DNA from 3 places in the Arthrobacter sp. NQ7 genome. Region 2 is predicted to be linked to each of the others. Evidence: riboswitches for the same ligand, from Rfam matches in the RefSeq annotation. Region 2 holds a riboswitch; each other region holds the start of a gene.

Region 1 (10,138 bases), on a different contig from region 2:
ATTCCTGGACAGTGCCGACGACTCCGGCCTGAACCGGGTGGTGGACACGCACTGGGATCCGCCCGTGACCCTGGGCGTGCGGCTGGTCAGTATTTTGGGGGACTGCCTCCAGCATGCTGGCCAGGCCGCCTACGCCAAAGGCCTGCGGGCCGGACCGGCAGCTGCCGGCGGTGCGTGAACTCGTGGTGCTGGGAACCGCATCCCAGGTTCCCACCCGGACCAGGAACCATAATGGCTACTTCCTGCGCTGGGACGGTGAAGGGTTCCTGTTTGACCCCGGCGAGGGAACCCAACGCCAGATGATCCATGCAGGGGTCTCCGCCGGCAGCATCACCAGGATCTGCCTGACGCACGTGCACGGCGACCATTGCTTCGGCCTGCCCGGAGTCCTGTCCCGGATGGTCCTGGACGGCGTAGCCCACCCGGTCCACCTCCATTATCCCGCCTCAGGCGCCGACGTCGTCAGGGCCCTCATCTCCGTCAGCACCCCCGGCCTCGACCTTCGGCTGCACCCGCACTCCGCCGCGGGCCATGTGGCCGACGGCCTGGCCGTGCGTTCGCTGAAGCACCGCATCGAGACGTACGGCTACGTCCTGGCCGAGCCGGACGGCCGCACCATCCTGCCCGAGCGGCTCCGGGCCGCCGGGATCCACGGACCGGACGCCGGCCGCCTGCAACGCACCGGCCGCCTCGGCCCAGTGACGCTGGAGGAGGTCAGCATTCCGCGTCCGGGCCAGCGCTTTGCCTTCATCATGGACACGGCACCGTGCCCGGGCGCGGAGGAACTGGCCGACGGCGCCGACCTGCTGGTCACCGAGTCAACGTTCAGTGACGACGACGGCGGGCTGGCGGCCCAATACCTGCACCTCACCGCCGGGCAGGCAGGGGACCTGGCATCGTCCGGGAGGGCGCGGACACTGGTCCTCACCCATTTCTCGTCCCGGTACGGCGACGACGTTTCGCTCCTCGCGCAGCAGGCGCGGGAGCGGGCCCCCGCCAGCAACGTCATCGCCGCCGGCGACCTGGACCGCATTGCCGTTCCCCCGCGGCGGCAACCCCGGCACGCAGCAGGCCAATCAACGGCGATAGGGTTTAATCATGACGGCAGCAGCTGAATCCACGGTCATTTTCGACGGCCGCTTCGCCCGTGAACTGGCGGAGTTGGCCGTTCCCTGGCAGGCCGAGGACGCACCCAATCCCGAACTCCTGGTCCTCAACACCAGGCTGGCCCAGGACCTGGGGCTTGATCCCGCGTACCTCCGCAGCCCCGAAGGAATACGGATGCTGGCAGGGAACCATGTTCCCGCCGGCGCCACTCCCGTGGCCCAGGCCTATGCCGGTCACCAGTTCGGCAGCTATTCACCGCTCCTCGGTGACGGTCGCGCCCTGCTGGTCGGTGAGCTCACGGACACCAACGGCCGCCTGGTGGACCTGCACCTCAAAGGGTCCGGCCGCACGCCGTTCGCCCGGGCCGGAGACGGCCGCGCCGTCGTCGGACCAATGCTCCGTGAATACGTTGTCAGTGAAGCCATGCACGCTTTGGGCATTCCCACCACCCGCTCGCTCGCCGTGGTGGCCACCGGACGACAGGTCCGGCGCGACGGCATGCTGCCCGGCGCCGTCCTGGCCAGGGTGGCAAGCAGCCATCTGCGGGTGGGCAGCTTCCAATACGCCAGGGCCACCGAAAACCCCGGCCTCCTCAAGCGCCTTGCGGACCACGCCATCAGCCGGCACTATCCACACGCCGCCGACGCGGACAATCCCTATCTCGCGCTGTACGCCTCGGTGGTTTCCGCCCAGGCCGAACTGGTGGCGCGGTGGATGCTCGTCGGGTTCGTGCACGGAGTCATGAACACGGACAACATGACCATCTCGGGAGAGACGATCGATTACGGCCCATGTGCGTTCCTGGACGCCTTCAACCCGGCCGCCGTCTACAGCTCGATCGACGTCAGCGGCCGCTACGCCTACGCCAACCAGCCCGTCCTTGCCGAATGGAACCTCGCCCGGCTCGCCGAGGCAATGCTGCCGCTTATCGACGAGGACCAGGAGAAGGCTGTGGCCCCCGCGGTGGACGTGCTGGGCGGCTTCCGGCGCCAGTACAGCGCGGCGTGGTCCAGCGGGATGAACGCAAAGCTGGGCCTGGCCGCGGCCGGCGGGGAAGAGGCCGCAGACGCCTCAGCGCTGGTGGACGACGTTGTCGCCCTCGTGAAGGACGGCCCGGTGGACTACACCCGGTTCTTCCGGAACCTCGGCAAGGCTGCCCGGGGCAACCTGCGCCCGGTTCGTGGCATGGTCCTTGACCTTGCAGCCTTCGATAGCTGGATCCGACGGTGGCAGGCGCTGGACCCCGACGCGGAACTGATGGACAGCGTGAACCCGGCCTACATCCCCCGTAACCACCTCGTGGAGGAGGCGCTGTCCGCCGGGACCGCGGGAGACATTGCTCCCTTGCAGCGGCTGTTGGAGGCCGTCACCGACCCCTTTACTGAGCGGACCGGCCTGGAAAGGTATGCGGAAGGTGCCCCCGAAGACTTCGGCAACTACATGACCTTCTGCGGTACGTGACCTGTCAAAGGCGCCGGCCGCAGGCTCGCCGCGCCGGCGGGACGCGGAAGGGCGGCAGCCGGTATACCGGCTGCCGCCCTTCTGTATGACACCGCTTCGCCGGGCGAAGCTGTGGGAACCTAGGCTACGCGGACCACGGAGTAGCCGCTGAGCCAGCTGATGGAGTGGACCTGGGTGGTGTATCCGTTAACGCCGCCGCTCACAACCTGGCCGTCGCCGGCGTAGACGCCCACGTGGCCGGAGGTGATGATGAGGTCACCGGGGGCCGGAGCACCAACCACCGTTCCATACTGGAAGAACTGGGTCGGGGCCAGGTCGCCGACGCTCTTGCCAACGGAGCGCAGTGCATTCTCGACCATCGCGGTGCAGTCCTGGTTCACACCGACCTGGCTGTAGGCGGATGCCAGGATGGCCGCGCCTGTTCCGGTGCCCGTGGTGGCCGCGGCCGGGGTGGCTGAAGCGTAGGACATGTTCATGCCGGTGTTCGTCGGTGCGCTGGCCGCCGCAGTCTGGACGGGCGCCGGTGCCGGAGCCGGTGCCGGAGCCGCCGTGTAGCCCGCGCCAGGGATCTGGATCTGGTCGCCCGGGTAGATGATCGAGGACAGACCCAGGCCGTTGGCGGCCAGGAGGTCGTTCAGGCCGACGCCGTAGGCCGAGGCGATGGCGCCGAGGGTGTCACCGGAAACGACGGTGTGCACGTTCCCCGTGGCCGCCGCGGGGGCCACGGCGGGCGCGGCAGGCGCCGAGTAGGCCTGGACGCTGCTGTTCTCAGTGGTGTCCGCTCCGGTCACACCCGCGTGGGCCGGGGCGCCCACACCGAACGCAATGCCGGATGCCGCGGCTACGGCGAGCGCAGGGCGGCCCAGTGTGCGGGCCTGGGACTTGGCTGTAACGGCGAGGCCCTCGAGCACAATGGAGCGGGCCGGAGTCGCGCGGTGACGGGCAGAAGTTGAAATTTTTGACACGGTTGATCGCCTCTCCCATGCCTGCGGGGTGAGCTGTCGGGTTCGGGCTGGAGATACCCGGCCGGAAGCACCCCGCGACATACGGAGGCGCTATCGACTTAACCCCTAGGCCACATGTGGCCGTGGAAACTTGGTTCCCCCGTCCCTGCCAGCTGGAGCGGTTGTATCCCATGATCAGCGGCAGGGCTCGGCATACTGATGGGAATGTCCCGACTGAGAGGGACACCAAACGACCATAACCCGAGCTCCCCGCAATTGTCACATTTGGATAACATGCGAGGCGATTCTCTCAGATTCGCCAGCGAATGGACTTGGCCCGACTTTCCCGTGGTGACCTTGGTGGACGCCGCGAAGGGCCGGGTAACAATCACGACACGGATCCATGCCTGCGGGCCATAGCGGAGGGTAGGCTTCGGGACTATGCCCCTGTTCGTGATCCGCCCCCGGCTCCCGCTGACCGCGGTCCTGTTGGCCTTGGCCGTGGCCGGCTCCCCCCTTCACGCGGCTACGGCGGACGATCAGGACCCGACTGCCGGCTACCCCTCCTGGGCTGACGTGCACGCCGCGCAGTCATCGGAGGCCGCGAAAGCAGCCGAAATCAACGCCATTACCGGCCTCCTGGACGGATTGCAGGAGCAATCGGAGGCCGCCGGGGACGCTGCCGTCCGGTCGGCGGCCGATTACGCCGTGGCGCAGGCCGGACTCGACTCCGCGACACAGCGGCTGGACACCCTGTCCGCGCAGGCGGCAAGGGCCAACGATGAACTGGCCAGGCACCGGAAAGACCTGGGCGCCCTTGCCGCGCAGTCCTACAAAACCGGCGGCACCAACGCGGGTTTCTTCGTGGCACTGGACGCCCTCGGCACCAACAGCGTGCAGGGGCTGAACCTGGTCAAGCTCGTCGGGGACAAGACCGCCGCACTGGTTGAAAAGGCCGGGGCCACGGGCCAGGTCGCCGCCGCACTCACCGAGCAGGAAAGGGCTGCCAGGAACGAGCGGGAGCGGTTGTCGGCGGAGGCCAAGGCAGCACTGGATACTGCCCGCTCGGCGCGTGACGCGCTCGACCGGCAGCTGGCCCGGGAGCAGCAGCACAGCACGGAGCTGACGGCGCAGCTCGCAGCCCTGAAGGGAACGACGGCGGCCCTTGAGGGGGAGTACCGGCAGGGCCGGGCGGCCCTGGCTGCCTACGAAAAGGCCCAGGAGGCCAAGCGTGCTGCGGCAGAGGAACAGGCCCGCCGGCAAGCGGCCGCCGCTGCCCGGCAGCCCGCACCCGCCGGGACCCCGGCCCTGTCCGGTACTCCAGGGCAGGAAAGCCCCACGCAACCGAACCCACTTCAGCCAAAACCCGTCCAGCCAAACCCTGTCCAGCCAAATCCCGTGCAGCCCGGCGTTCCCGCCGGCGACCCTGGGCCGCCTGCTCCCGGCACCGCTCCCGTGGCACCCGCCCCGCCATCCCCGCCCGCCGTCGTCGTGCCTTCCGTTCCCGGCGGGTCCGTGAATGACCCGGCCGCGGCGAAAAGCTACGCTTCCGGACGCCTCGCCGCCTTCGGCTGGGGCCAGGACCAGTTCCTGTGCCTTGCCCAGCTCTGGACCAAGGAATCGGGGTGGCTGACCACCGCCACCAACCCCTATTCAGGCGCCTACGGGATACCCCAGGCCCTGCCGCCGGGAAAGTATGCCAGCGCCGGCGGCGATTGGCTGACCAGCTACCGCACCCAGATCGAGTGGGGCCTCGGCTACATCCGGGACCGCTACGGCTCCCCGTGTGCCGCCTGGAACCACTCCGTGTCCCTGAACTGGTACTGACTGACGCGCTAGGCTTTCCCCATGCCAGATTTCGAACGGTTCCGCGCGCTGCTCGAAGATGAGCGGGCACGGCGCCTGGCACTGCTGCCCGCGCTGCGCGCCGACATTGAGTCGGCAAACTTGGCACGCCGCGACTCCAACGTCGACGATGAGCATGACCCCGAAGGCTCCACCATCGCCTTCGAACTCTCGCAGGCCTCGGCGCTCCTGAAGCAAAGCTCGGCCGGACTTGATGAGGTCGAAGCTGCCCTGGCCCGGCTCGCCGGAGGCACCTACGGCCTCTGTGCAGTGTGCGGGGAACCCATCGCCGAGGGCCGGCTGGAAGCGCGGCCCTGGACGCCGTTCTGTATCCTGCACGCCGCCACGGGGCGCGGACAATGACGGGCGCTGCGGAGACAGTGTCCGCCGCGGCGGAATTCATCGACCGGACCCTCCAGAACGAAGGTGCCTGGTACCGCGCGGACGAGGTGGCGCACCGGGTGGGCGGGCTTCTTGCCTCCTATGGCTCCTCGGTCGGCGCAGTCCGCGGCACGGTCCGCGATGCCCTGCGGAAGTTCAAGGACCTTGACCATGACGCCACCGTCATGCTGGCCTCCGCCCTGTGGGGCCAGCCGCGGCCGGGCGTCCGGCCGGTTTTCGAACGCCGCCTGGCCGCCGTGGTGCTGCTGCAGTCGCGGGTTGGGCTGCTCCGGCACTCGGACCTGACCCGGCTGGAGGGGTTCCTGCGGTCCGCCCAGTCGCGGGACCTGGCAGCGCCGCTGCTCGCCGATGTGCTGGCACCGATGCTGGCCGGTTTGGGGGAGCGGGAGCGGCAACGGGCTGCCGTTGTCCTGGCGAGGTGGCGGGAAGACCCCGACCCCCAGCTGCAGGCTGCCGCTGCAGCCCTTGAGGAAGACCTGTCCCTTTGAACGCACCCAGGAGAACGCCATGAATGAACCGTTTGGCCTTGACCGCTTCGTCGCTGCCCAGGACAGCGGCGGAACCTATGAGCAGGCCCTGGGGGAGCTCCAGGTGGGCAGCAAGTCCGGGCACTGGATGTGGTTCATCTTCCCGCAGATTGCCGGGCTCGGGCAGAGTGAGACCTCGCGCAGGTATGCCATTTCCTCGCTCGCCGAGGCCCGTGCGTACCTGGACCACGAGGTCCTGGGGCCCCGGCTGCTTGAATGTGCCATGGTCCTGGCGAACCACGCCGACCAGTCGGCAGAGGACATCTTCGGCGGCATTGACGCCAAAAAGCTCCGCTCGTCCATGACACTGTTTCTCCGGGCCGCACCCGGAGAAACAGTGTTCAAGACCGTGCTGGCCCAATTCTTCGGCGGCGAGCCGGACCCCGCCACTGACCAGCTCCTGGCGGCCCAGGATGCATCGGACCACGAGGCCGGCGGCTGAGCGCAGTCACCGCCGGCGGTCCCCGGGAGCCGCCGCTACGGGGTGGGGCTGCCGCCGTTGACGTTCAATGTTTCGCCCACCACGAAACTTGACTCGGGGGAGGCCAGGAAGACGTAGGCGGGGGCGAGTTCGGCGGGCTGGCCCGCGCGGCCCAGAGGAGTGGACTGGCCGAACTCCGGCAGCTGCTCCTTTGGCTGGCCGCTGCTGACCTGCAGGGGCGTCCAGATGGGGCCGGGAGCCACGGCGTTCACCCGGATCCCTTTAGGCGCCAGCTGCTGGGCCAGGCCCTTGGTGAAGTTGTTGATGGAGGCCTTGGTGGTGGCGTAGTCCACCAGGGTTGGCGACGGATTGTAGGCCTGGATGGACGTGGTGTTGATGATGGTTGACCCCGCCGGCATATGCGGAACGGCGGCCTTGGTCACCCAGAACATGGCGTAGACGTTGGTCTTGAGCGTGTGGTCGAATTGTTCGTCCGTGATGTCCTGCAGGTCCTCCTGGGCCACCTGCTTCCCGGCATTGTTGACCAGGATGTCCACGCCGCCCAGGACGGCCACCGCGGTGTCCACCAGGTCCCGGCAGGCTGCGGAGTCCTTGAGGTCTCCCGGGACCTTCACGGCCTTCCGGCCGGCCGCTTCGACGATGCCCGCAATACGGGCCGCGTCCTCCTCTTCCTGCGGCAGGTAGGAAAGGACGACGTCGGCACCCTCCCGGGCGAAGGCGATGGCCGTCGCGGCGCCAATCCCCGAGTCGGCGCCGGTCACGATCGCACGGCGGCCTTCCAGCCGCCCCGTGCCCCGGTACGTCTCCTCGCCGAGGTCGGCCCTGGGCTCAAGTTCTGCATCCAGGCCCGGCTCCGGCTGGTGCTGCTTGGGCGGGGAGATCTTTTCGTAGGCAGTAACGGGATTGCGGAACGTGTACTGGTCAGTCATGGCGGTCCTCCTGTTCGTGCGGACTCCGGGCCGGTCCACCGCCCGGACTCCGGGGAAACTGCGGCTGCCCACCGGCAACAGCAAAAGCTAAGCATGCTTACGTTTCCCAGCCTAAGCAAAGATTCACCGCCCTGCCAAGCCCGGGCGGTGTCAGCCGCGGCCGACCTCCACCAGGGTGACCCGTGCCAGCTGCCCGGCATCGACCACCGCCTCCATGAACGTGCAGGCCGGCTGGCGGCGGCGGTCCGTGGGCGACCCGGGATTCAGCAGCCTCAGTCCGCGGGGTGAGGTGGTGTCCCAGGGGATGTGGCTGTGGCCGAACACCAGCACGTCCGCCGACGGGTACAGCGCCTCGCACCGAAGTTCGCGGCCCTTGGCCTGGCCTGTCTCGTGCACCATGGCAAAGCGGATGCCGCCGAGCGTTGCGGTGGCTGTTTCCGGCAGCCGCCGCCTCAGGTCGGGTCCGTCATTGTTGCCATACACGCCGAGCAGCCGCCTGCTCCGGCGTTCGAATTCGTCCAGCAGCGCCGCCTCCACCCAGTCCCCGGCGTGGAACACCACGTCGGCCTTTTCGACGGCGGCCCACACCTCCGCGGGCAGGGTTTTGGCGCGTTTGGGCACGTGGGTATCGGCGATGAGGACCAGGTTCAACGGCATACCGGAATCCTGCCACGTCGCCCTGTTCCACGCCTGCGTGGAGTCGTAATCTGGGGCTGGAGGTGATTGCCATGGAGGCAGCCCAAGGAGACCGCATCGTGGTCCATGGAAGGACGGTGGGGTCCTCGGACCGGCATGGAGTGATCCTGGAAGTCCGTGGCGAGGGCGGACGCCCGCCCTACGTTGTCCGCTTCGACGACGGGCACGAAACGGTCATGTATCCCGGCGGCGATTTCGCCGTCGACCACGGACGCGACACCTGACGCGGGACTGCATCCCGGCGCTTCACCTGTCAAACTGGAGTGATGGATCACCCACTGCCCTCCAGCATGTCCTCCACCCCGCCGCCGCGCACCGGTCCGCGGGACCCTGGCGACGCCTGGGTGGAAGGTGACCGCGGCCGGTACTGGGGCAGGTTCGGCGCCGCGGGAGTCCTGGCCTACGACCCCGCAAAGGGGGTGCTGCTGCAGCACCGTGCCGTCTGGAGCCACAACGGCGGTACCTGGGGCCTGCCCGGCGGTGCGCTGCACGAGGGCGAGGAAGCGGTTGATGGTGCCCTCCGGGAAGCTTACGAGGAAGCCGCCGTCCCGCCGGACAGCGTGGAAGTGCTGTTCACCTCGGTGCTGGACCATGGCTACTGGTCCTACACCACCGTGGTGGTGCGGGTGCAGGAATCCTTCGAGCCCGTCATCAGCGATCCTGAAAGCATCGCGCTGCTGTGGATTCCAGTGGCTGATGTGGACTCCCTGGAGCTGCATCCCGGCTTCGCCGCGTCCTGGCCGGACCTGATGGCCAGGCTGGACGCCGAAGAATCCTGGTAGCCAGGCCTTGCCCCTGATGCACGCGCGGACGCTGCGCTGAGGGGCTGGATCCCGTCGAAAAGCAGTTCCGCCCGGGAGAACGCCTGGTGACTGCCCCCAAAACAGGGTAAGTCCGGCTGCGAAATTAGGTACCCACTACTGGTGCCCGCCGCAGGACCGGAGCCGTATGCTCCAGGCTACGGCGACGTCGTGGCTGCTGGAAGGCTGGACAGACAGGCAACCGGACACCCGCCGCAGCAGCCCTGGCATGCCGCATTCCGGGGCCTTGACCCATTGGCCGAACATGAGTCCGCGCAATACAGCAAGGTTGGTGAGCCAGTTGCCTCTTCCCCTCCTCTCACCTGTTGCACCATCGGCGCCCGACGGCGGACTGCCAGGCCACGGGCCGGCAGCGGTCCCGGCCCGAACCATACATCAGCGGCATCAGGCTTTCGGCGCCTCCGAGGCATACCCACAGCACCCGTTCGTCCCCCTGGTGCAGGCACTGTGACCGCCGCCGTCGATGCCCCCCGGCGCAACCAGGGGCGGCTGCGGCTCCACGACCTGGGATTCGCGTTGGCGGGCCTCATATCGTTGCTGCTCGTTGCGGGGGCGGCCTCCACCGTGGCGGTACCCGTCACCAGTGACCTCGGCCTCGTCGCGGTGCTGCCCTACCCCTACTGGATAGGCCTCGTGCTCATCAACGTCACGTTCGTCGCGGCGCTGCGCGGCAACGCCGGCGGACCGGCGGGACGGGCAGTGATGATGTGGCTGCTCGCGGTGCTGGTGCTGGAACTGTTCGGAACGGCGGCCTTTGTCACCGATGTACCACGCGGCGAAGTCGCGTTCCGGCATCTGGGGATCGCCGACGCCCTTTCGAGCACCCAGGAAATCGATCCGGATATTGACGCCTACTTCAACTGGCCGGGCTATTTCGCGCTGCTGGCCACGATCATCAAGGCCACAGGCCTGGCGCCGGCAACGATAGCGCTCTGGGCTCCCGTGGTGAACGTAGGATTGTGGC
Region 2 (10,138 bases):
GGAAAAGGCAGCCCTGGTGTCCTGATTCCCCAGCGGAGATGGCAAGCAAAAGGCCCCGGTTCCTTTGAATTCAAAAGAACCGGGGCCTTTCTGCGTGGCGGTGACGGTGGGATTTGAACCCACGTTGGCTTTTACACCAAACAACATTTCGAGTGTTGCACCTTCGGCCGCTCGGACACGTCACCAACCTCAATAGGGTACCGGAGCATGGCCTGCATCCCCAAAACGGCCTGCGGCGAATGCTCGCGCCGCGTCCGATCCTCATTGTCGTACCCCCTTGTCATGATGGGTTTATGGGGACAGCGGCGGTGGTGAAGGCGTTCGGGGATATCCGGGCTGCCATAGCGGTGCTGAATGCTGAGGTGGATGGGGCCGGGTTGGCGCCGTTTTCAGTGTCTGATCCGTTGGCTGGTTTGGCGGATGGGTGCCTGGACGTTCTGGCCGGTGCGCGGGAGGTGGAGGCCGGGTTCGCGGGGTTGAAGGCGAAGGCGGCGGTGACGTACACGGAGGCTGCTTGTGCTGTTGCGGGTCCGGATGTGCCGGTGGTGGCGCAGGAGATGGCGGTCGCGGCCGAGATCGGGTGTGTGCTGGCGCTGGGGCCGCGGGCGGCGTCCTCGTTCCTGGCGACCTCGCACGCCCTGACCACTGGTTTGCCGCTGACCTTGGAGGCTTTGCAGGCCGGGTCCCTGTCGTGGCAGCACGCGGTGGTGATGGCCGATGAAACCGCTGGCCTGGATGCTGCCGGGGCTGCGGCGTTGGAAGCCCATTTCCTGGACCCCGGAGCACCGGATGGTGCGCGGGGTTGTCCGGCCGGGGAGTTGCCGGCGCACCGGTTTCGGGTCAAGGCGCGGACGTGGCGGGAACGCCACCATGCGGAGTCGATTGAGAAGCGGCACGCCAAAGGGGTGGTGGAGCGGCGGGTGGAGTTCCGGCCGGACCGGGACGGAATGGCCTGGCTGTCTGCATGCCTGCCCGCGGACCAGGCGCTTGCCGGGTGGAACCGGCTCACCGCCGTCGCCCGGTCCCTGCAGGGCCCGGACGAGCCCCGGACCATGACCCAGCTCCGCGCGGACACGTTTGCTGCCACTGTCCTGGGAGGCGGCACACCAGACCGCACGGACGCCAGCGGCACGTCCGCCGGCAGGGATGCCAGGAGGACTTCTGCCGGCACGGATGCTTCCCCCGCCACGGCCTGTGGCGCCCTGACCCGCCACAGCGACAGCAGCGGCGGGGGAGACTGCCTTACCGCATCCGGAAGCGTTGCAGAAACAGATGTCCCGCCGACATCAATAAGGGCGCAGGTGCTGGTCACCGTTCCCGTGTTCTCCCTGCTGGGTCTGACCGATGAACCGGCAATGCTGGACGGGTATGGTCCCATCCCGCCGTCAATGGCCAGGGACCTCGTTGCGAACGGAGCCGAGTCCTTCCACCGGGTCCTGGTGGATCCGCGGGACGGGGCGCCGCTGGAGATCGGCAGGACCAGCTACCGCCTTACGAAAGCCATGCGGGCCTGGCTAAGGTTGCGCGACGGCAAGTGCCCGTTCCCCGGCTGCAGCAACCACTCCCTGGACAACGAGGCCGACCACCTCCTCGCCTGGGCCAACGGCGGCACCACCGGGATCAGCAACCTGGGACAACCCTGCCCAAAACACCACAAACTACGCCACACCACCGGCTGGACACCAACCCCCGCAACCAAAAACGAACCACCCGGCTGGACCTCACCCACCGGCCGGCACTACGCCAGCGAACACCAGGACTGGGAACCACCACGCTGGCCTCCCGGCCTGGCGCTTGAACCACGGCTGCCGGAATGGAGCGTGGCCGGCTGCGTCGACGTGGTCAGGCTGGGTTTCTCCCCGGGCGAGCAATGGCTTGGAAGGATCCTCCACCCGCCCTCTGCGTGAAGGCCCATGAAGGCCCCGGAAGGCCCCGGGCCAATCCGCCTCCGGGTTTCGCGCCCTGTGCCAAACGGGATTCAATCCCCAAGGCCCTTACAGCCCGTGCCCAGCCCTCAACCCGGATGCCCTCACGGATGCCCACCCACACCGAAGGGCCACCGCCACGCAAAAGTTCGCCACGCGCCGTCGGACTTTCGCCGTCCCCGCACGTCCGGCTAGATTCATCAGCAAGATGACAAATTCACAGAATCCGATCCACGCCACCGCATACTGGACCACTGCCAAGGAACACGGCGAGCTCAGGGCCGAGGAGGTCCCCGCACCAGGGCCGGGCGAGGCGCTGGTCCGTGCGTTGTACTCGGGGATCAGCAAGGGCACGGAGATGGTGGTCCACGCAGGGGCCGTGCCTCCCCGGGTAGCGGAGGCGATGCGGGCTCCGCATCAGGAAGGGCAGTTTCCCGGGCCCGTAAAGTTCGGTTACCTCTCGGTGGGAGTCGTGGAGGACGGACCCGCGGAATGGAAAGGCCAGCGCGTCTTTTGCCTGAACCCGCACCAGGACGTCTACGTGGTTCCCGTGGACTCCCTGACCAGGATCCCCGACGACGTCCCGTCGCGCCGTGCCGTCCTCACCGGCACCGTGGAAACCGCCGTCAACGCGCTCTGGGAAGCCGGGCCGCGGCTGGGGGACCGGGTCGCCGTCGTGGGCGCCGGCCTGGTGGGCGGCATGGTGGCTACCCTGCTGGCCAAATTCCCGCTGCAGCGGCTGCAGCTGGTGGACCTCGATCCTGGCAGGAAACAGCTCGCAGACACGCTGGGAGTGGACTTTGCGCACCCAGACAGCGCGCTGGCCGACTGCGACATCGTGTTCCACTGCTCTGCATCCCAGGAAGGCCTGGAACGCAGCCTGCAGCTCGTGGGCGATGAAGGCGACGTCATCGAGATGTCCTGGTACGCCAACCGCGAGGTCACCGTCCCGCTGGGAGAGGACTTCCACGCCAGGCGCCTCTCCATCCGGGCAAGCCAGGTGGGCACAGTGGCCCGGGCCCGCCGCCACCGCCGGACCACCGCGGACCGCCTCGACCTCGCCGTATCGCTGCTCAAGGACCCCGTCTTCGACGCGTTCCTGACCGGATCGTCCCGGTTCGAGGACCTGCCGGACGTGGTCCAACGCCTGGCGGACGGCAGCCTGGCCGCCCTGTGCCACGTCGTCGAGTACCCCGCCACCAGTCAAGCCCCCACCCCAGCCGCCCACAACTCCGAAAACTTGAGGTAACCCATGTTCAGCCTGACCGTCCGCCGCCACTTCATGATCGCCCACAGCCTTCCCCGGGAAGCCTTTGGTCCAGCCCAGGGACTGCACGGGGCAACCTTTGTGGCCGAAGTGGCCTTCCGCCGTCGCGCACTGAACGACGACGCGATCGTCCTGGACATCGGCGCCGCCGGCACCATCATCGAGGAAGTGCTCGCCGGCCTGAACTACCGCAACCTGGACGAACACCCCGATTTCAAGGACAAGCTCAGCACCACCGAAGCCCTCGCCGAGTACGTCGCCCAGCAGGTGGCGGCCCGGATCAAGGACACCAACGACGGCCCCGAGCTCGCAGGAATCGAGGTCACCCTGCGCGAGAATCCGGACGCCTGGGCCACCTATTCCCTGGACCTCACCGCCTAGCCATGCGCTCCATCCGGCTGCTGGTCCCCGGCAACATCCACCACAGCTCCGGCGGGAATGTCTACAACGCGCGCCTGGTGGCCGGCCTCCAGGCGCATGGCGCCGAGGTTGAGGTCGTCGCCGTTGAGGGACGCTGGCCACAAGCCAGTGCCGGGGAACGACGACGGCTGGGCAGCCTTCTTGGCGCGTGGGAACCGGAGGCGGTTCCCGGGCAGGCAGTGGTCATCGTGGACGGGCTGGTGGCAGTGGGTGCCCCCGATGAACTGGAACTCGCGGCCAAAGCGGGCCAGGACATATGGGTCCTGGTGCATATGCCAGTGCCGGAAAGCTCCGGAACCGCAGCTCTGGCCGACGAAGCCCGCGCACTCCGGGCAGCAACCGGAGTGGTCTGCACCAGTACCTGGGCCGCTTCGAAGCTCACGGACCGCGGACTTCCCCAGGCCGGAGTCGCCCTTCCCGGCGTTGCCTCCGCGCCCCAGGCGAAGGGTTCCGTTCCCCCGCACTTCATTGTTATGGCGGCGCTGCTGCCGAACAAAGACCAGCTGCTCGCCGTCGAGGCCCTGGCCCAGGTGCAGGAGATCCCGTGGACTGCGTCCTTCGTGGGCTCGGACCAGGCGGACCCGGACTACGCGCAGGCGGTCCGTGCCGCCATCGCGGCCCACGGGCTGGAAGAGAGGGTCCAACTCACCGGGGAACTCACCGGCGACCCCCTGGAAGCCGAATGGGCGCGCGCAAACCTCAGCCTCCTCGTCTCCCGGCAGGAGGCCTTCGGCATAGCTGTTACCGAATCCCTGGCCCACGGTGTCCCGGTCCTGGTCCGCGAAGGGACAGGTGCGGTGGAGGCTCTTTCCTTGGCCAGCCTGGTGCCGGCCGACGGCGGACCGCGGCTTCCCGGCGCGGCACTGCCCCTTCCCGAAGGAGGGCCGGAGAGCCCGGGACGGCTCGCCTCCGTCCTCCGCCGCTGGCTTGAGGATCCAGGAATAAGGGAGGCATGGCATGCAGCTGCCCTGGACGCCCGGCCACGGCTGCCGGACTGGAACAGCACCGCGCAGCAGGTCCTGGCCATGCTGGGGGAGCGCGACTGACGGGAGCGCGGGAAACGCCGCCTGTCGGAGCCCAAGAGGCGTCACCGCAACTTAGATCGCGCCGCGGTGCCCCGCGAAGAACTCGCGCAGCAACGCACCGCACTCCTCCCCGCGGACGCCCGGGTACACCTCAACCCAGTGATTGAGCCGCCGTTCGCGGAGGATATCGAACACGGAGCCGGCGGCGCCCGCCTTCTCGTCCCAGGCCCCGAAGACCACCCGCGGGATGCGGGCCAGCACAATCGCGCCGGCACACATGGCGCAGGGTTCCAGGGTGACCACCAACGTGCAGTCGGACAACCGCCAGCCGTCACCGGCGCCGCCCTCCCCCCGGGCCAATGCCTGCAACTGCCGCGCCGCCTCCCGGATGGCCACCACCTCGGCGTGGGCCGTGGGGTCGCCCAGTTCCTCACGCTGGTTGCGGCCGGAACCCAGCACGGCGCCGTCGGGCCCTATCACCACGGCGCCGATCGGCACGTCCTCCGTGGTCAGCGCCCGCCGGGCCTCCACAAGGGCAAGGCCCATCCAGGCGTCGTGTTTCTTTTCCGGCAAGGGCATGGCTCAATGATAGTTTCGGGGGATATTCAGGTTACTTACCGACGCCGGGAGGCACCATGGACACTCTTCGGGACCGCATAAGTATTTGGTTCAAACCGTACGCGGCACTGGTCCTCACGATCCTGGTGGGCGGCGTCATCATTGTGTCGCTGGCGCTGCTCGGTGCGGAGGTCTACGACAATGTGGTGGACTCAGCCGGCCTCGCTAACCTGGACAAGCCCGCGCTGGCCTTCGCCGAAAGCCTGCGGAGCCCAGGCCTCGATGCGTTCGTCACCGGCTTCACCAATATCGGCGGCGGCGTCGGCATGCCCATCCTGGCCAGCATCCTCACCGCCTGGCTGACCTTCCTTAGCCGGAACTGGCGGCCGTTGGTCCTCATCGGCGGGGCAGCAGCGGCCTCGGTCACGGCCACCACGTTCGGCAAGAAGCTGGTGGGCCGCACCCGCCCGGACCACGCTGACGCCGTTCCCCCGTACGAGGACTCGCCGTCCTTCCCCAGCGGCCACACCCTGAATACCACCGTGGTCATCAGCCTGGTGGTGTACCTCATCTGCCTTCAGTTCCACACCATGCGGGTCCGCGTCGCTGCCATCACGGGCGGCACCATCTTCATCATTGCCATGGGATTGAGCCGCGTTTTCCTGGGGCACCACTGGCTGACCGATGTCATGGCAGGGTGGCTGCTGGGCCTTACCTGGGTCGGTGTGGTGATTATGGCCCACCGGCTGTTCCACCTGGTCCGCAGGCGGGAGCATGCCGGCGCCGCGCCGTCGTTCGACCGTCCGATCGTGCGCGATGTGGTCGCCGAGGAAGTGCACGAGCACGGAGGCTCCGGGCCCGGGAAGGGCAGCGCCGGATGATAGTTTTGGGGGATGCGTACTCTCGTTGTTGACCACCCCCTGGTCGCCCACAAGCTCACCGTCCTGCGGGACAAGAACACACCGTCCCCTGTCTTCCGGCAGCTGACGGAAGAGCTGGTGACCCTGCTGGCCTATGAGGCCACCCGGGAAGTCCGCACCGAGCCCGTCACCATCGAAACGCCCGTCAGCACAACCATCGGCACCGCGTTCACCAAACCCACCCCACTGGTTGTCCCGATCCTCCGTGCCGGCCTGGGAATGCTGGAAGGCATGACCAAGCTGGTCCCCACCGCTGAGGTGGGCTTCCTGGGCATGGCCCGGGACGAGGAAACGCTGGACATCATCACCTATGCGGAACGCCTCCCGGAGGACCTCACCGGCCGCCAGGTCTTCGTCCTGGACCCCATGCTGGCTACCGGCGGCACGCTGCGCGAGGCCATCAAGTTCCTGTTCAAGCGCGGCGCGTCGGACGTCACCTGCATCTGCCTGCTCGCGGCGCCGGAGGGCCTGGCCAGACTGGAGGAGGAGCTGTCCGGGGCCAACGTGCACATTGTCCTGGCCTCCATCGACGAGAAGCTCAACGAGAAGTCCTACATCGTCCCGGGCCTGGGCGACGCGGGCGACCGCCTCTACGGCATCGCAGGGTAGGGTCCACCCTTTTTCAGCCGGCCTCCTGCCGCTAGCCTGAGCGGATGGACTGGAAACTCGAACTCGTTTTTGTCCCCGTATCCGACGTCGACCGGGCCAAGGATTTCTACGTCAACAAGGTCGGGTTCAACGCCGACTATGACGAGCGTCCCTCGGACTCCATCCGCTTCGTGCAGTTGACGCCGCCCGGTTCGGCCTGCTCCATCTGCATCGGCGAAGGACTCACGGACGCCCCGCCCGGCACCGGATCCAACCTTCAGATGGTGGTCAGCGACATCAAGGCCGCCCACGACTTCCTGAAGAACAACGGCGTGGACGTCAGCGACATCGACGTGCAGGACTGGGGCCACTTCGTCCATTTCGCCGATCCCGACGGCAACAGGTGGTCTGTCCAGTACATCCCATGGCGCAATGAGGGCCAGGCCAGCCCTTAAAGCAAACCGCGGGCCACATCACGTGATGCGGCCCGCGTCTTGCGCCGGTTCCCCTCTGCGGTGGTGCCGTGCCTAGTACCAGTTGTGAGCCAAGTGGAAGTTCAGGGCACCGCAGGGCGACTGGTAGCTCTTCTTGATGTAGTCCAGGCCCCAGTTGATCTGCGTGCGGTAGTTGGTGAGGTAGTCCGCACCGGCGCTCGCCATCTTCTCCGCGGGAAGGGACTGGACGATCCCGTAGGCGCCGCTGCTGGCGTTGGTGGCGGTGGTGGTCCAGTCCGATTCCTTGGTCCAGAGCGTCTGCAGGCACTGCATCTGGTCCGGGCCCCAGCCAAAGGAGGCCAGCTGGCCGGCGGCGTACGCCTGGGCGCCGGCCGGGTCGTTAATTGCGACGGCGGGAGCCGGCTCGGGTGCCTTGGCGGGTTCGGGTGCCGGGGCGGGTGCGGGGGCTGCCGGCGCCGGTGCGGGGGCGGCCGGGGCGGGTTCCGCTGCCTGCGGCGCGACCGTGATTGCTGCCGGAGCGGGGCTGGCCGCCGGGTTGGAACGGATCTCGCTCTTCTCGATGCTCATTTGGGAGTCGGCCGCTGCCGTGGAAGAGTTGGAGCCGGTGGATGACACTGGGGTCATGCCGCTGGTGGCCTGGCCTGCAGCGCCTACGCCCACCAGCACCGCGCACGATGCTGCGAGGATCCCGGCGCGCTGGCCCAGGGTGGTTTTCTTGGCCTGCTTGGCGGCCCGGTGTTTAGCCTTGGCCTGCAGGCGTGTTTCTGCCGTGTTTTTGGACATGATTGATCGCCTCTCACACCTGCGGAGTTAGCTGTCGGGTTCGGATGAGGGCATCCGGCCATACGGAAAGAACACGTACTGGCTTAACCCCAAGGGCATTCATTGCCCGGGACGGTGGGTCCCCCGCCTCTGCCGTAGCTCAATCGGGATCCGGGGAAGCGGCAGAGCTTGGCGTCAACCCGGGATATGCGGCCCGAACGGGGACCGCACCCAATCGACGGTACAGGAAGGATACGAGAAAGTCACATTTAGGTAACGGAAGTCACGGTGGCAGCGAGTCGAATTGCGCACCGGTTCAGGTTTGGCTCAGTCGCCAAGCAGGTAGACGGTGGTCCCGCCGATGCTCCGTGCGGTGAAGTTTTCCGCTACCCACTGGGCAACCCGGGCGGCGGCGTCTGAGCCTGTGCTGGACCGGGTGGTTCCGCCCGCAATGAAGTAGTGGATCTTCCCCTGCGACACCAGCTCCTGGAACTGCTCAAGGGTGGGGGAGGGGTCGGTCCCGTTGAAGCCGCCGACTGCCATCACAGGCAGTTCCGTTGCCAATTGGTAACCGGCAGCATTGTTGGAGCCCACCACCGCCGCCGCCCAGGTGTACCCCGCTGCACCGTCTTTCAATGCTGCCACCAGGTCTGATGACGGGGTGGGGGCGCCAAGAAGGCCACCCATGGCGCCGCCTGCACCGCCGCCACGGCCGCCGGCCACACCAGCTCCGCCGGGGCCTTGTCCGGCCTGGCCCGCCCCGGACTGGCCGGGTCCTGCCTGCCCGGAGCCGACCTGGTTTTGTCCGGTTCGGCCGCCGAACTGCCGGGTATTGCCGCCCGTGCCGGGCCCACCGGTCCTGTTGGCACGGGAGCCGCCAGGGCCGGCAAATGCTGTCGCCGGCCCGGCGCTGACAATGGCCCCGCTGTGTGCCGTTGCCGCCGTGGAGATGGAGAACGCCAGAGGTCCGGCGAGCGACGCCGCAATGGCGAGCCCCGCCGTCGCCCGCTGCACCGCCGTCGTCCACCGCCCCGCCGCGGTCCGCTGCACCGCTGTCGTCCACTGCACCGCTGCCGTCCACTGCATGGAGCGCAGGCGAAGGAACCTGCCCAGTCCAACTCCTGCCGCGGCCGCCAGGCCTGCTGCCAGGACCAGCCAGCGGAACCAGGGACCATAGGCGGTGGTGGTACCGAGCAGCTGGAACGCCATAACTGCTGCCGCGGCCGTAGCTGAAGCCACTGCCACGGCCGCGGCCGGCTGGTGCCGGTGCTGCCACAGGAGAACCCCGCCCAACCCGGCAAGCCCGGCTATCCCGGGCGCCAGTGCCACCGCGTAGTAAGGGTGGATGATGCCGGACATGAAGCTGAACACCAGGCCGGTCACCAGCACCCACGAGCCCCAGACGATGACGCTGGCGCGCACCATGTCCGTCCGCGGGGCCCGCCGGCCCACCCAGAGAAGGCCCGCGGCCAGGATCAGGGCAGACGGCAGGAGCCATGCGATCTGGCCGCCGAACTCACTGTTGAACATCCGCAGCAGCCCGGGAACACCCCAGCCATTGCCGCCACCCACGCTGCCTGTCTCGTCGCCGGTCAGCCGGCCAAGGCCGTTGTAGCCCAGCGTCAGCTCCAGGATGGAGTTGTCCTGCGATCCGCCGATGTAGGGGCGCATGCCGGCAGGTGTCAGCTCCACCGCAAGGAGCCACCATCCGGCCGAAGCCGCCATTGCGGCGCCGGCGGCAGCCAGCCACAGCAGCCGCCGCCCCATCCTGCCGCGGCCCGCCGCCAGGACCGCCAGGGCAAAGCCGGGAACCACCAGCAGCACCTGCAACTGCTTGGCCAGGAAACCCAAGCCCAGGAACACCCCCGCCAGCAGGATCCACCGCAGCCGGTCCTCCTGGATGGCCCGGAGGACCGCGTAGCCTGCCGCTGTCATGAGCAGCACCAGCAGGGTGTCCGGGTTGTTGAACCGGAACATCAGGGTGGCCACCGGTGTGAGGGCAAGGACGGCGGCGGCCAGCAGCCCGGCCCGGTGCGCGAGCCTCGCGTCACCGGTGGCCGGGGCAGCCGCGCGCCGGACGGCGAGGTAGAGCAGCCACGCCGCGCCGACCCCCATCAACGCATCGGGCACCAGGATGCTCCAGGAATTCAGCCCGAAGAGCCGGACGGACAATCCCGTGATCCACAGCGACGCCGGCGGCTTGTCCACCGTGATGGAG
Region 3 (10,138 bases), on a different contig from region 2:
GCAACCAGGAGCCTGACGCGCCCGTCAACGTGCTGCTGCCGGAAGACCGGCCGCGGCCTGCGGAATCAACGAAAAAGGCGCCGTCCGGGACAAACCCGGGCGGCGCCGTCGTACGTTAAGGGCTGCTTACTTGCGCAGCTCGCCCACCACGTAATCGATGCTGGACAGCAGGGCTGAGACGTCGCTGGGCTCGATGGCCACGAAGGTGGCAATCCGCAGCTGGTTGCGGCCCAGCTTCCGGTAGGGCTCAGTGTCCACAATGCCGTTGGCGCGCAGGACTTTGGCCACAGCTGCGGCGTCAACCGACTCATCAAAGTCGATGGTGGCAATGACGTTGGAGCGTTCCTCCGGCTTGGCCACGAACGGGGTGGCGAACTCGGAGGCGTCAGCCCAGCTGTAGATGCGTCCGGCGGAGTCCGCGGTCCGCGCGGCCGCAAAATCCAGGCCGCCGTTGGAGTTCAGCCACTCCACCTGGGCGTTCAGTGTCACCAGCGTGGACAGCGACGGAGTGTTGTACGTCTGGTTCAGGCGGGAGTTGTCAATGGCCGTCTGCAGGTCCAGGAAGTCCGGAATCCAGCGGCCGCTTTCCTTGACCCGCGCGGCCCGCTCAATGGCGGCAGGGGAGAAAAGGCCCAGCCACAGGCCGCCATCGGAGGCGAAGTTCTTCTGCGGGGCGAAGTAGTAGACATCGCTTTCCGCGACATCGACGTCCAGGCCGCCGGCTGCCGACGTGGCATCAACCAGGACCAGCGAGCCCTCGTCCGCCCCGGAAACGCGCTGGACCGGAGCGGCCACACCGGTGGAGGTTTCATTCTGCGGCCAGGCGTAGACGTCTACGCCTGCCTCGGCCTGTGCTTCCGGCCGGGTGCCCGGCTCCGACTTGACGATCGAGGAAGCTTCCAGGAACGGCGCCTTGTTGGTGGCGGCGGCAAACTTGGATCCGAACTCGCCGAAGGACAAATGCTGGGCTTTCTTCTCCACCAGACCGAAGCTCGCGATGTCCCAGAACGCGGTGGAGCCTCCCACGCCCAGGACCACCTCATAGCCTTCGGGAGCACGGAAGAACTGGCTGAGCCCTTCCCGGACTGATCCCACCAGGTTCTTGACCGGGGCCTGCCGGTGGGACGTGCCCAGGATGGTCCTGGAAGCTGCTGCCAGGGCGTCGATCTGCTCCTGCCGGACCTTTGACGGGCCGGCCCCGAACCGCCCGTCCTTGGGCAGGAGGTCGGCAGGGATCGTGATGCTGGTGTCGCTCACAGGGGCTCCAATTCGGCGGGGACGATAGCTTTGGTCCGGACGGACGGGTCGTGGTGGCCGGCAGCCGGCGTTGGGCTGCAATACAGGCCGTCCCCATTCTGCCTGAACTGCTGTGCAGGCGGGAGTTGGCGGCGTCAAAGTCCAGACATTGAGACAGGCGGAGACCAGCGCGGCTATTCGGACAAAGTCAAAATAGGCTAAGCTTGGCCCCGGACTACCTCGCGGGAACAGGCGATACGGTGGGACAACGCAAGGTACTGCGCTCGAGGAGCTGAGCTGGATGACGGATCTGATCGACACTACGGAGATGTACCTCAGGACCATCCTGGAGCTTGAGGAAGAAAACATCGTCGCCCTGCGGGCCCGTATCGCCGAGCGTCTGCGCCACTCCGGACCCACAGTTTCCCAAACCATCGGCCGGATGGAACGCGACGGCCTGGTTGTCGTCTCGGGCGACAGGCACCTGGAACTCACGGACACCGGCCGCAAGCGCGCCACCGAGGTGATGCGCAAGCACCGGCTGGCCGAACGCCTTCTCGCCGACGTGATAGGGCTGGACTGGGCCTACGTCCACGACGAAGCCTGCCGCTGGGAGCACGTGATGAGCGAGCGGGTGGAGCGGCGCATCTACGAGCTGCTGGACCATCCCACCGAGTCGCCATATGGCAATCCCATTCCCGGCCTGGCCGACCTGGGCGGACAGCCCGGCCCCGGCTTCGCGGACGGCGCCATCAGCCTGGTGGAAGCCATGAAGGCCTATGGACCGGCCTCGGGCGTCACCGTTGTCCGGCTGGCGGAGCCCATCCAGGTTGAACCGGAACTGCTGGCCCAACTCGACGAAGGCGGCATCCGGCCCGGTGCCGCCGTGGCACTGGAACGCGTGGGTGATTACATCTCCGTGCGGGTCCCGGGAATCGAAGGCGCGCTCGAACTGCCGCCCGAAGTGGCCGCGCACGTCTTCGTTGCCGTCGCCCCCTCCTGAAGCCGGCCGCATACCTTAAACCGCGCTTCCCACCAAAGATAACGGAATTGTTACCTAGGGTCTTAAGCCCCTATAGTGGAAGCGATCGTTGATACTTAAGCGTTACCTGTCCCGGAGCCGAGCTCTGCCAGCGGGACAGGTGCACGAGTCGTTACTGGCAGAGGCGGGGGAACCACAAGCGGCAGCGGGGGACTGCCTTGGGGTGAAGTCCGTCAGCAGCAAGCCTCTCCAGTGAAGGATTCTTCCGGGAATACCCCTGTGCAGAAGCTTGCCCATGACGGGCCGGGTCTTTGAACTCTCTGACCCGAATCCGACAGCTAACTCCGCAGGCTTTTCCAGAGAGGAACCCTTCTTGACCATGCAGACCTCCCGGGGCCGCCGCCGCGCGGACGGCCCTCCTGCGGTGCGGAGTGCCGAGGTTGCCGCAGTGGAGCGCCCCCGCGACCTGCACCGCGACGCGCGCCGCCGCCGGGGTCCCTTCCGGCAGATGACGGATTTCGCCGCGGCCAGCGGCATCGGCCAGAAGGCCGGCATCGCCCTTGCCGCCACCGGCCTGGTGCTGACGGTGACCGTGCCTGCCACCGGCCCCGTCATGGCTACTGATGCTGCCGGCAATACTCCCGTAGCTGCCTCCGCTGTCAGCCCTCAGCCCAGGATTTCTGCGGATGTTGGCGCGCAGATCGACTTCAGCCGTTCCGCCGTGGTCACCCAGGCGGACCCCGACGGCAAGTTGAAGCAGCTCCTGAGCGCCCAGTCGGCCGGATCGGTGACGCGGGCGGCTTCTGCCGGCACCCTGGCAGCGCCCCTGGCCACCCTCACCACCGCTTCCCCCTTCGGCTACCGGGTGAGCCCGATCACAGGCGGTTCCGGCGACTTCCACCGTGGGCAGGACTTCGTGGCGCAGTGCGGAACGTCTGTCCTGGCAGCGGCAACGGGGACCGTGACCTTCGCCGGCTGGCACCAGTTCGGCGGCGGGAACCGGGTGGTCATCGATCACGGCAACGGCCTGGAGACCACCTACAACCACCTCTCATCCTTCAACGTCAAGGTGGGCCAGACGGTCTCGCGCGGGGACGTCGTCGCCCTCAGCGGCACCACCGGCGCCTCCACCGGATGCCACCTCCACTTCGAGGTGCAGGTCAACGGCGAAGTGGTCGACCCGATGGGTTGGCTGTAGCCCAAATGAGTGCGCAGTCTCAGATCACCGTGACCCGCCGTGACCTGAATGTGACATTGAAGCAAAACTGCTGTACCGTCTAACTCGCGTCAACTTTTCCGAAGTTGACGCTCTTGAGTGGATTGCCTAACTCTGCCACCGCTCAAGGTCCGTTCGCATTTCATCGTCTGGCAGGGGCGGGGGAACCAATTTTGGCCTTCATTCCATGGAGGCCTTGGGGTTAAGTCACGAGCTTTCCAGGAAAGCAAAGTGGCCGGGTGACTCCCATCCGAATCCGACAGCTCACCTCGCAGGCATTGGGAGAGGCTACCTTCGTGTCTTCACGCCATCATTCTGCGCGCCACCGTGCGCAAACGGTTCGCACCAACCCCCTGGATGCCATGTCCAAGGCCGTTAGTGCCAATGCCGGGACCGTGGGCCGCCAGGCTGCCGTTGTGGCAGCGGCATCGGGCCTCATCCTGAGCATGGGCCTGCCGGCGACGGCTGCCGACACCACTGCCGGTGTTTCTGCATCCACCGAGTCCGGCTCCGCCCAGACCGCCCTCGCTGTCACCGCCGCACCCACGGCGACGGTCTCCTTCGAGCGTCCCGTCGTCAAGACCACCGCTGCACCCAAGGTGGAAACGGTCCGCACACAGTCCACCGCTTCGGCTGACCGCGCCGCAGCAACCCAGGACGCGTCGGCCGCCAAGACTGCCGAGACTGTTTCCGCCGTGTCTTCCGCGGCAACGTCGGGAATTGCAGCCATCGCCTACACCGGCATCGGCCACTCCTACGTCTGGGGCGGCACCAGCCCCGTTACCGGCTGGGACTGCTCCGGGTTCGTTCAGTGGGTTTACGCGCAGGCCGGCATCAGCATCCCGCGCACCAACGCGTGGAGCATCATGACTCCCACCTCCACCCCCCAGCCGGGTGACCTGGTCGTCCAGAACGGCGGCGCACACGTCGGCATCTATGTCGGTAACGGCATGATGATCAGCGCACTGAACCCGTCGCAGGGCACGCTGCTCCACTCCCCGGCAGCCACCGGTTCATCCTCGTACTACCACTACGGCAACTAGTTCTTGGGCTCCATGCTCCAAGGGCTATTTCTTTGCCCACAGCTTTTTCGCTAGATCACATCCCCGTTCGGGACGCGCCGGCGTACCCCCAAGATGCCGGCGCGTCCAACCTTCCCTGCCTGCCTACAAGCGGACCAGGGGAAACACGAAAGAGAGAACTGATGACGACATGTGCTACCGCGCGCCACCGTGCCGAGGTCACCAAAACCAACTCGATCGCTGTCATTGCCAAAGCGGTCAGCGACAACGCCGGCGGCATGGGCCGCCAGGCCGCAGTTATCGCCGCTGCCTCCGGTCTGGTCCTGACCAGCGGCATCGCAGCCAACGCTGCCGACGCCAACGTCAAGCGGGACTCCGCTCCGGCCTCCGCACTGGAAGTTGAATCCGCCGTCGACGCCCCGATCTCCGCGGCGTCCACCATTGCCATCAGCTACGAAAAGCCTGCCGTGACCACCACGCCGGCTCCCGTGGCCGAGCCTGAGCCCCAGGTCGACGTCCAGGAAGCAGCTCCCGCGGCCCAGCCCGTTGCTGCTCCCAAGGTCACGGCGAAGGTTGCCACCGCCGCCGCTCCCGCCGCCCCCGCCGCGCAGGCATCGGCCAGTGGCAAGGGTGCTGCGATCCTTTCCGCCGCTTACGCCCAGCTTGGCGTCATGCAGGACTGCACCATGCTGGTCACCAACTCCCTGGCAGCCGTAGGAATCCACTTCCACGACTGGCCCGCCGGCTACCTCTCTTTGGGCCGCACGGTCAGTGCAGCCGAAGCGCAGCCCGGTGACCTTATCTACTACGCCGACGGCGGCGCTGGCATGGCGCACATCGCTGTTTACGCCGGCAACGGCATGGCGGTCCACGGCGGCTACAACGGAAACCAGACTGTGGTCTTCAGCGCCAACGTCGGTTCCGGCCCCGTTTTCATCCGCGTCAACTAAGCTGCCGTGGGCCGGCGCACAGTGTGTGCCGCCGGCCGGTAAGCCGGAAAGGACCCCGCCACGCCCGGCCGGGGTCCTTTCCGTTTAATCAACGGGGCTTGCGTGGCCGCCGTCGAGGGTAGCCGCTGGTTTTGCCGTCCAGGGGCGGCGATTACCTGATATTGCACTTCTTTGTTTACTCTTGTCATGTCGATCCATAGCCCGGACATGCCGAGGGCAGCCGGCCCTCGTGCCCCTGACGGGTGCGGCCGTGAAGAGGTAAGTGCATGCGCACTCTCGTTCTGAATGCTGGATATGAACCGCTGGCGGTTGTGACTTTCCGCCGGGCGCTGGTGCTTGTGCTCGCGGGCAAGGCGAGCGTGGTGGCCGAGGGTGACGACCCCGTCGTGGGCCCCACTGATGTGCTGGGCCGCCCGTCCGTGATCCTCCTCAACCGCTACATCAGGCCCCGGTACAACCACTCCACGGCCGTCAGCCGGCGGGGGGTGCTTCGGCGGGATGGGCATAAGTGCGCCTATTGCGGCAAGGCGGCCCACACCATCGACCACGTGCACCCCAAGTCGCGGGGCGGCGCCGATTCGTGGGAAAACCTGGTGGCCGCCTGCCTGCGGTGCAACAACGTCAAAGGGGACCATACACCCGCGGAGATGGGTTGGACCCTGCGTTTCGTGCCGGAGCCGCCGCATGGAACGATCTGGCAGATCAAGGAACTCGAGAAGCCGACGCCAGCGTGGGATCCCTTCCTTCTTCCGGAGCGGGCTGCCTGACCCAGCCCGGCCTGTCCTCCCGCCGGATTCGGCGGTGCCGGCCCTGCCGGTCGCTAGGCTGGGGTCATGCAAGCGAACACGTTGGCATTTGATGCCCTGATCCTGGCCGGCGGCCGGTCCTCACGGCTGGGAGGGGTGCCCAAGCAAACCCTCGTCTTCCGCGGCCAGACTCTCCTGGAATGGGCTCTTGCCGCTGCGTCCGGGGCTAGGCGCACTGTCGTTGTTGGTGACGCCGGCCTCCCCGGGGTCACCGCGGCGCCAGTGCCGGGGACTGCGCCTCCGGCCGCGGTCCTTTCCTGCCGGGAAGAGCCGCCGTTCTCCGGTCCCGCCGCTGCTATCGCCGCCGGATTGGAAACCCTGGCCAATAACGGCGGCGGTTCGCCGGTCACGCTCGTGCTGGCGTGTGACATGCCGTTGTCCGCCCAGGCCGTGGCCGCCCTGCGGCACGCCCTGGCTGCGACCCCGGTGGAAGCCGCCCGCGTGCGCAGTGTCATGGCCGCTGCCGAAGACGGGAGGCCGCAGCCGTTGGCCGCTTTTTACAACACGGCTGAGTTAACACATGCCTGCCGGGAGCTCGCCGCCCGGAACGCGCTGGCCAACGGCTCTGTCCGGGCGCTCCTTGCTAATCTGGACGTGCAGCTTGTCACAGTCCCCGCCGGGTCCACCTCCGATGTGGATACCTGGGATGACGCTGCTGCGCTGGGGATGGCCGCCGGAAACCAGCGCGGAAGCCAGGACCGGCGCACGGGCGACACTAACGTGGGAGGCAATTCGTGAAAAGCCAGGACGAAACGCTGGAAGAGTGGTGCCGGGCCCTGCTCCAGGCGTACAAGCTGGAAAATGTCCAGGTCGACGTCAACGCTGTGCTCTCCCTTGCCGGCGTTGCCGCCCACTCCGTGGTCCGGCCGGCCGCGCCGCTCACCACCTTCATTGCAGGCTTTGCCGCGGGCCTGGCCGCGGCCCCGGGCAGGGAGATGGACGCCGCCGCGATGGACGCAGCGCTGGCCGTGGCCCGTTCCCTGGCACAGGACTACGGCACTGAAACCGCCGGGACTCCCGGCGAATGACCGCAGAACCCCATAGTGATCCGCATGCACCACCGCGCAGCGAAGGGGAGGCGCTGACGGCCCGGACGCCACTGGACACAGCCGGACACATCGGCGTGGTGGGCGGGGCAGGTCCATCTGCCCAACACTCCGGTCCCGGGATGGACGACGCAGGTCCTTCCGCCGGAGGGCAGGGCGGTGCCGGCCATCACCATGCGGCCCACACCTGGGCAGAGGCCCGGCAGGTGGCATACGACTCCGCCACTCCCATCCCGCCCGGGCCCGTGGCGCTCCGGCTGGCGCTGGGCCGGAAACTTGACCGGGACATCGTGGCTCTTCAGGACATGCCCCACTATGCGTCCTCGGCCATGGACGGCTGGGTGGTTAACGGAAGCGGCCCGTGGATCCCGGTGGACCCGGGAGTCCGGCTGGCGCCGCACCAGGCCAGCCCCATCGCCACCGGCGGTCTTATTCCTCCGGGCGGCAAGGCTGTCCTGCGCACGGAAAGCGCCGTGCTTGGCCGGGACGACGAGGGGCTTCCCGTCCTGCTGACCGGAGGCAAGGCGCGTCCCGGAGAACCCCGCGCCGGCGAGCACATCAGGAAAGCCGGTGAGGAGGCCCTGGAAGGCGATGTCCTGGTGCAGGCAGGGGTGGAGCTCAACCCGGCACACCTGGCACTGGCGGCGCTGGCCGGCCACGACGAAGTGCAGGTCCAGGGCAAACCCGTGGTCCGTCTGGTGCTGACCGGATCGGAGGTGGTGGAACAGGGCAGGCCCGCCCCCGGCCAGGTACGGGACACGTTCGGGCCGCAGTTGCCGGACGTCGTCGCCATGCTGGGTGGAATCCCGGGGGGCCGGCAGAGGATCGGCGACTCCTACGCCGAGTGGCTGGCGGCACTCGAAGACGTGCTCCCCGACGTGCCGGACGCACCCGACCTGCCGGCCGACGTCGTTATTACCACCGGGGGCACTGGGCGTTCGGGAACAGACCACCTCCGGCGTGCGGTCGCCGAACTGGGCGGCCGGCTCATCATCGACGGCGTGGCCATGCGCCCGGGCCATCCCGCAGTCCTGGCAGAACTTCCGGACGGGCGGTTTGTCCTCGGACTTCCCGGCAACCCGCTGGCGGCCATGATGGCACTTTCCACCGTGGGTGGCCCCCTCCTTGCCGCGCTGGGGCACGGGGCCATGCCGCCGGTGCAGGAAGTGCCCTGCGGAACAATGATCGAACCCGACCCCGGCCGCACCCGGCTCATGCCCTTCCGGTTGCTTTACGGCATGGCGTCCCCGGCGCAGCATACGGGGCCGGGAATGATGCGCGGACTGGCCGCCGCCGACGGGGTGCTGGTGGTACCCCCGCATGGCGTGCAGCTGGGCGAGCCGGTGCCGGCTTTTGCCCTGCCGTGGGGACCGCCCCTCTCGCAGCCCGGGGACGGGGCGGCCAAGGCAAAACCGCGCAGCAACCCCCGCGCCGGCCAGCCCAAAGCGAAGCCGGCATCCGGCGGCCCGGTGGACTGGAGTGCGCTCCTGGGCTGAGGCGGGGCCCCATGGTGCCATGATGGAGTTATGAACAGGCAGGGTGGAACATGGGACGCGTAACCCAGCGCCGCAAGGTGCACAAGTATGTCCTGGATGGTTCGCCCGGTGCCCTCGAGTACCCGGTCCGCCACCGCGAGGACGTCCTGGCGGTAGAGGAGCCGCTGGAAATCCGGCTGGGCAGGCTTTCCTATTCGGTCACCATGCGCACGCCCGGGGACGACTTCGACCTGGTGGCCGGCTTCCTGGTGTCGGAAGGGGTCATTTGGGCTCCCGAACACCTGGTGTCCCTGCGGTTCTGCGCCGGAGAAGACGAAAACGGCGTCCAAACGTTCAACGTGGTGGAGGCGCAGCTGCGGCCGGACGTCCCGGTTCCGGATACCGGCCGCAAGGTCTACACGTCCAGTTCCTGCGGCATCTGCGGAACAGACTCCATCGAGGCGGTCCAAAAGTCCTCCCATCACAGCCCCGCAGCTGACCCCCTCACGGTGGACGCGGAGGTACTGGCCTCCCTGCCCGGGCTGCTCAGAAAGTCCCAGCGCCTCTTTGATGACACCGGCGGAGTCCACGCGGCGGGCCTGTTCAAAATTGACGACGACGGCGAGCCCCGCCTGCTGTGCCTGCGGGAGGATGTGGGCCGGCACAATGCCGTGGACAAAGTGGTGGGCTGGGCGCTGCGTGAAGGCCTCCTGCCACTGGCCGGCACCGTTCTCCAGGTGTCGGGAAGGGCGTCCTTCGAACTGGTTCAAAAGGCATCCCTGGCAGGTATTCCCATTCTGGCGGCCGTGAGCGCCCCCTCGAGCCTCGCCGTGGAGCTGGCAGAGGCGAACGGACTCACCGTGGCTGGATTCAGCCGCGGAACAAGCTTCAACGTCTACGCCGGTGATGCCCGCATCCGTCGGCCGGCCGCGGTGCCCATCAGGTAGCTGAGCCCATGGCCGGCGCATGTCCGTTTTCCGCGGGGGGTTGGTTGCCGGGCAGGCGACGGGTAGATTTGTCCATCGAATGGACGCCATGATCCAGTTCCGAGCCTAAAAGAGGACCTATATTGCATGACGACCGGACCATCACGGAAGTCCGACTGGCCAGGTTTGTGCGTGAACGCATTGCTCCTGCCATTTACGCCAGGACGGTCCCGCTTTCCCTGAGCAGTTGGGATGTCCCCGACGAACCGGTCCCAGCGCTCGAAGCGATGCGGCAGGAGTTCCAGCCGCAGGAACACGGTGCCGCCTGGGGCCGCCCCTGGGGCACCACCTGGCTCCGGTTGCAGGGCGAGGTGCCCGAATCATGGGGAAGTGGCCCCGACATCGCGGTGGAGGTGGTGGTGGACCTGGGATTCACCACGGAAGCGCCAGGATTCCAGTGCGAGGGGATCGCCTGGCGC

Evidence for each region. A riboswitch is a leader RNA that binds a small molecule or an ion and turns the genes downstream of it on or off. The one in region 2 is predicted to bind cyclic di-AMP.
Region 1: it holds a riboswitch for cyclic di-AMP, as region 2 does, so the genes downstream of both, PUN71_RS05440 (C40 family peptidase) here and PUN71_RS17320 (aggregation-promoting factor C-terminal-like domain-containing protein) in region 2, are expected to answer to the same signal.
Region 3: it holds a riboswitch for cyclic di-AMP, as region 2 does, so the genes downstream of both, PUN71_RS08860 (C40 family peptidase) here and PUN71_RS17320 (aggregation-promoting factor C-terminal-like domain-containing protein) in region 2, are expected to answer to the same signal.

Annotation. Positions count from the first base shown of each region.
Region 1 is NZ_JARFXU020000003.1:133,071-143,208, reverse strand. It holds gene PUN71_RS05455 (mycothiol transferase) at 1-178, shown strand, start outside; gene PUN71_RS05450 (ribonuclease Z) at 171-1,115, shown strand; gene PUN71_RS05445 (protein adenylyltransferase SelO) at 1,099-2,568, shown strand; gene PUN71_RS05440 (C40 family peptidase) at 2,688-3,533, opposite strand; cyclic di-AMP (ydaO/yuaA leader) riboswitch at 3,537-3,706, opposite strand; gene PUN71_RS05435 (aggregation-promoting factor C-terminal-like domain-containing protein) at 3,954-5,339, shown strand; gene PUN71_RS05430 (TraR/DksA family transcriptional regulator) at 5,361-5,720, shown strand; gene PUN71_RS05425 (DNA alkylation repair protein) at 5,717-6,247, shown strand; gene PUN71_RS05420 (DUF1810 domain-containing protein) at 6,267-6,728, shown strand; gene PUN71_RS05415 (glucose 1-dehydrogenase) at 6,764-7,657, opposite strand; gene PUN71_RS05410 (metallophosphoesterase family protein) at 7,808-8,314, opposite strand; gene PUN71_RS05405 (DUF1918 domain-containing protein) at 8,386-8,577, shown strand; gene PUN71_RS05400 (NUDIX domain-containing protein) at 8,620-9,135, shown strand; gene PUN71_RS05395 (glycosyltransferase) at 9,622-10,138, shown strand, end outside.
Region 2 is NZ_JARFXU020000019.1:25,503-35,640, forward strand. It holds tRNA gene PUN71_RS17275 (tRNA-Ser) at 96-185, opposite strand; gene PUN71_RS17280 (HNH endonuclease signature motif containing protein) at 294-1,907, shown strand; gene PUN71_RS17285 (zinc-dependent alcohol dehydrogenase) at 2,134-3,174, shown strand; gene PUN71_RS17290 (6-pyruvoyl trahydropterin synthase family protein) at 3,178-3,573, shown strand; gene PUN71_RS17295 (glycosyltransferase family 4 protein) at 3,576-4,658, shown strand; gene PUN71_RS17300 (nucleoside deaminase) at 4,710-5,216, opposite strand; gene PUN71_RS17305 (phosphatase PAP2 family protein) at 5,273-6,076, shown strand; gene upp (uracil phosphoribosyltransferase) at 6,089-6,724, shown strand; gene PUN71_RS17315 (glyoxalase superfamily protein) at 6,769-7,158, shown strand; gene PUN71_RS17320 (aggregation-promoting factor C-terminal-like domain-containing protein) at 7,231-7,941, opposite strand; cyclic di-AMP (ydaO/yuaA leader) riboswitch at 7,947-8,107, opposite strand; gene PUN71_RS17325 (ArnT family glycosyltransferase) at 8,248-10,138, opposite strand, start outside.
Region 3 is NZ_JARFXU020000006.1:24,958-35,095, forward strand. It holds gene PUN71_RS08840 (DUF3027 domain-containing protein) at 1-16, shown strand, start outside; gene serC (phosphoserine transaminase) at 127-1,257, opposite strand; gene PUN71_RS08850 (iron-dependent transcriptional repressor DtxR) at 1,538-2,239, shown strand; cyclic di-AMP (ydaO/yuaA leader) riboswitch at 2,376-2,587, shown strand; gene PUN71_RS08855 (M23 family metallopeptidase) at 2,598-3,416, shown strand; cyclic di-AMP (ydaO/yuaA leader) riboswitch at 3,546-3,726, shown strand; gene PUN71_RS08860 (C40 family peptidase) at 3,797-4,477, shown strand; gene PUN71_RS08865 (NlpC/P60 family protein) at 4,639-5,406, shown strand; gene PUN71_RS08870 (HNH endonuclease) at 5,673-6,173, shown strand; gene mobA (molybdenum cofactor guanylyltransferase) at 6,240-6,950, shown strand; gene PUN71_RS08880 (DUF6457 domain-containing protein) at 6,947-7,240, shown strand; gene PUN71_RS08885 (molybdopterin molybdotransferase MoeA) at 7,237-8,754, shown strand; gene fdhD (formate dehydrogenase accessory sulfurtransferase FdhD) at 8,805-9,680, shown strand; gene PUN71_RS08895 (alpha-mannosidase) at 9,803-10,138, shown strand, end outside.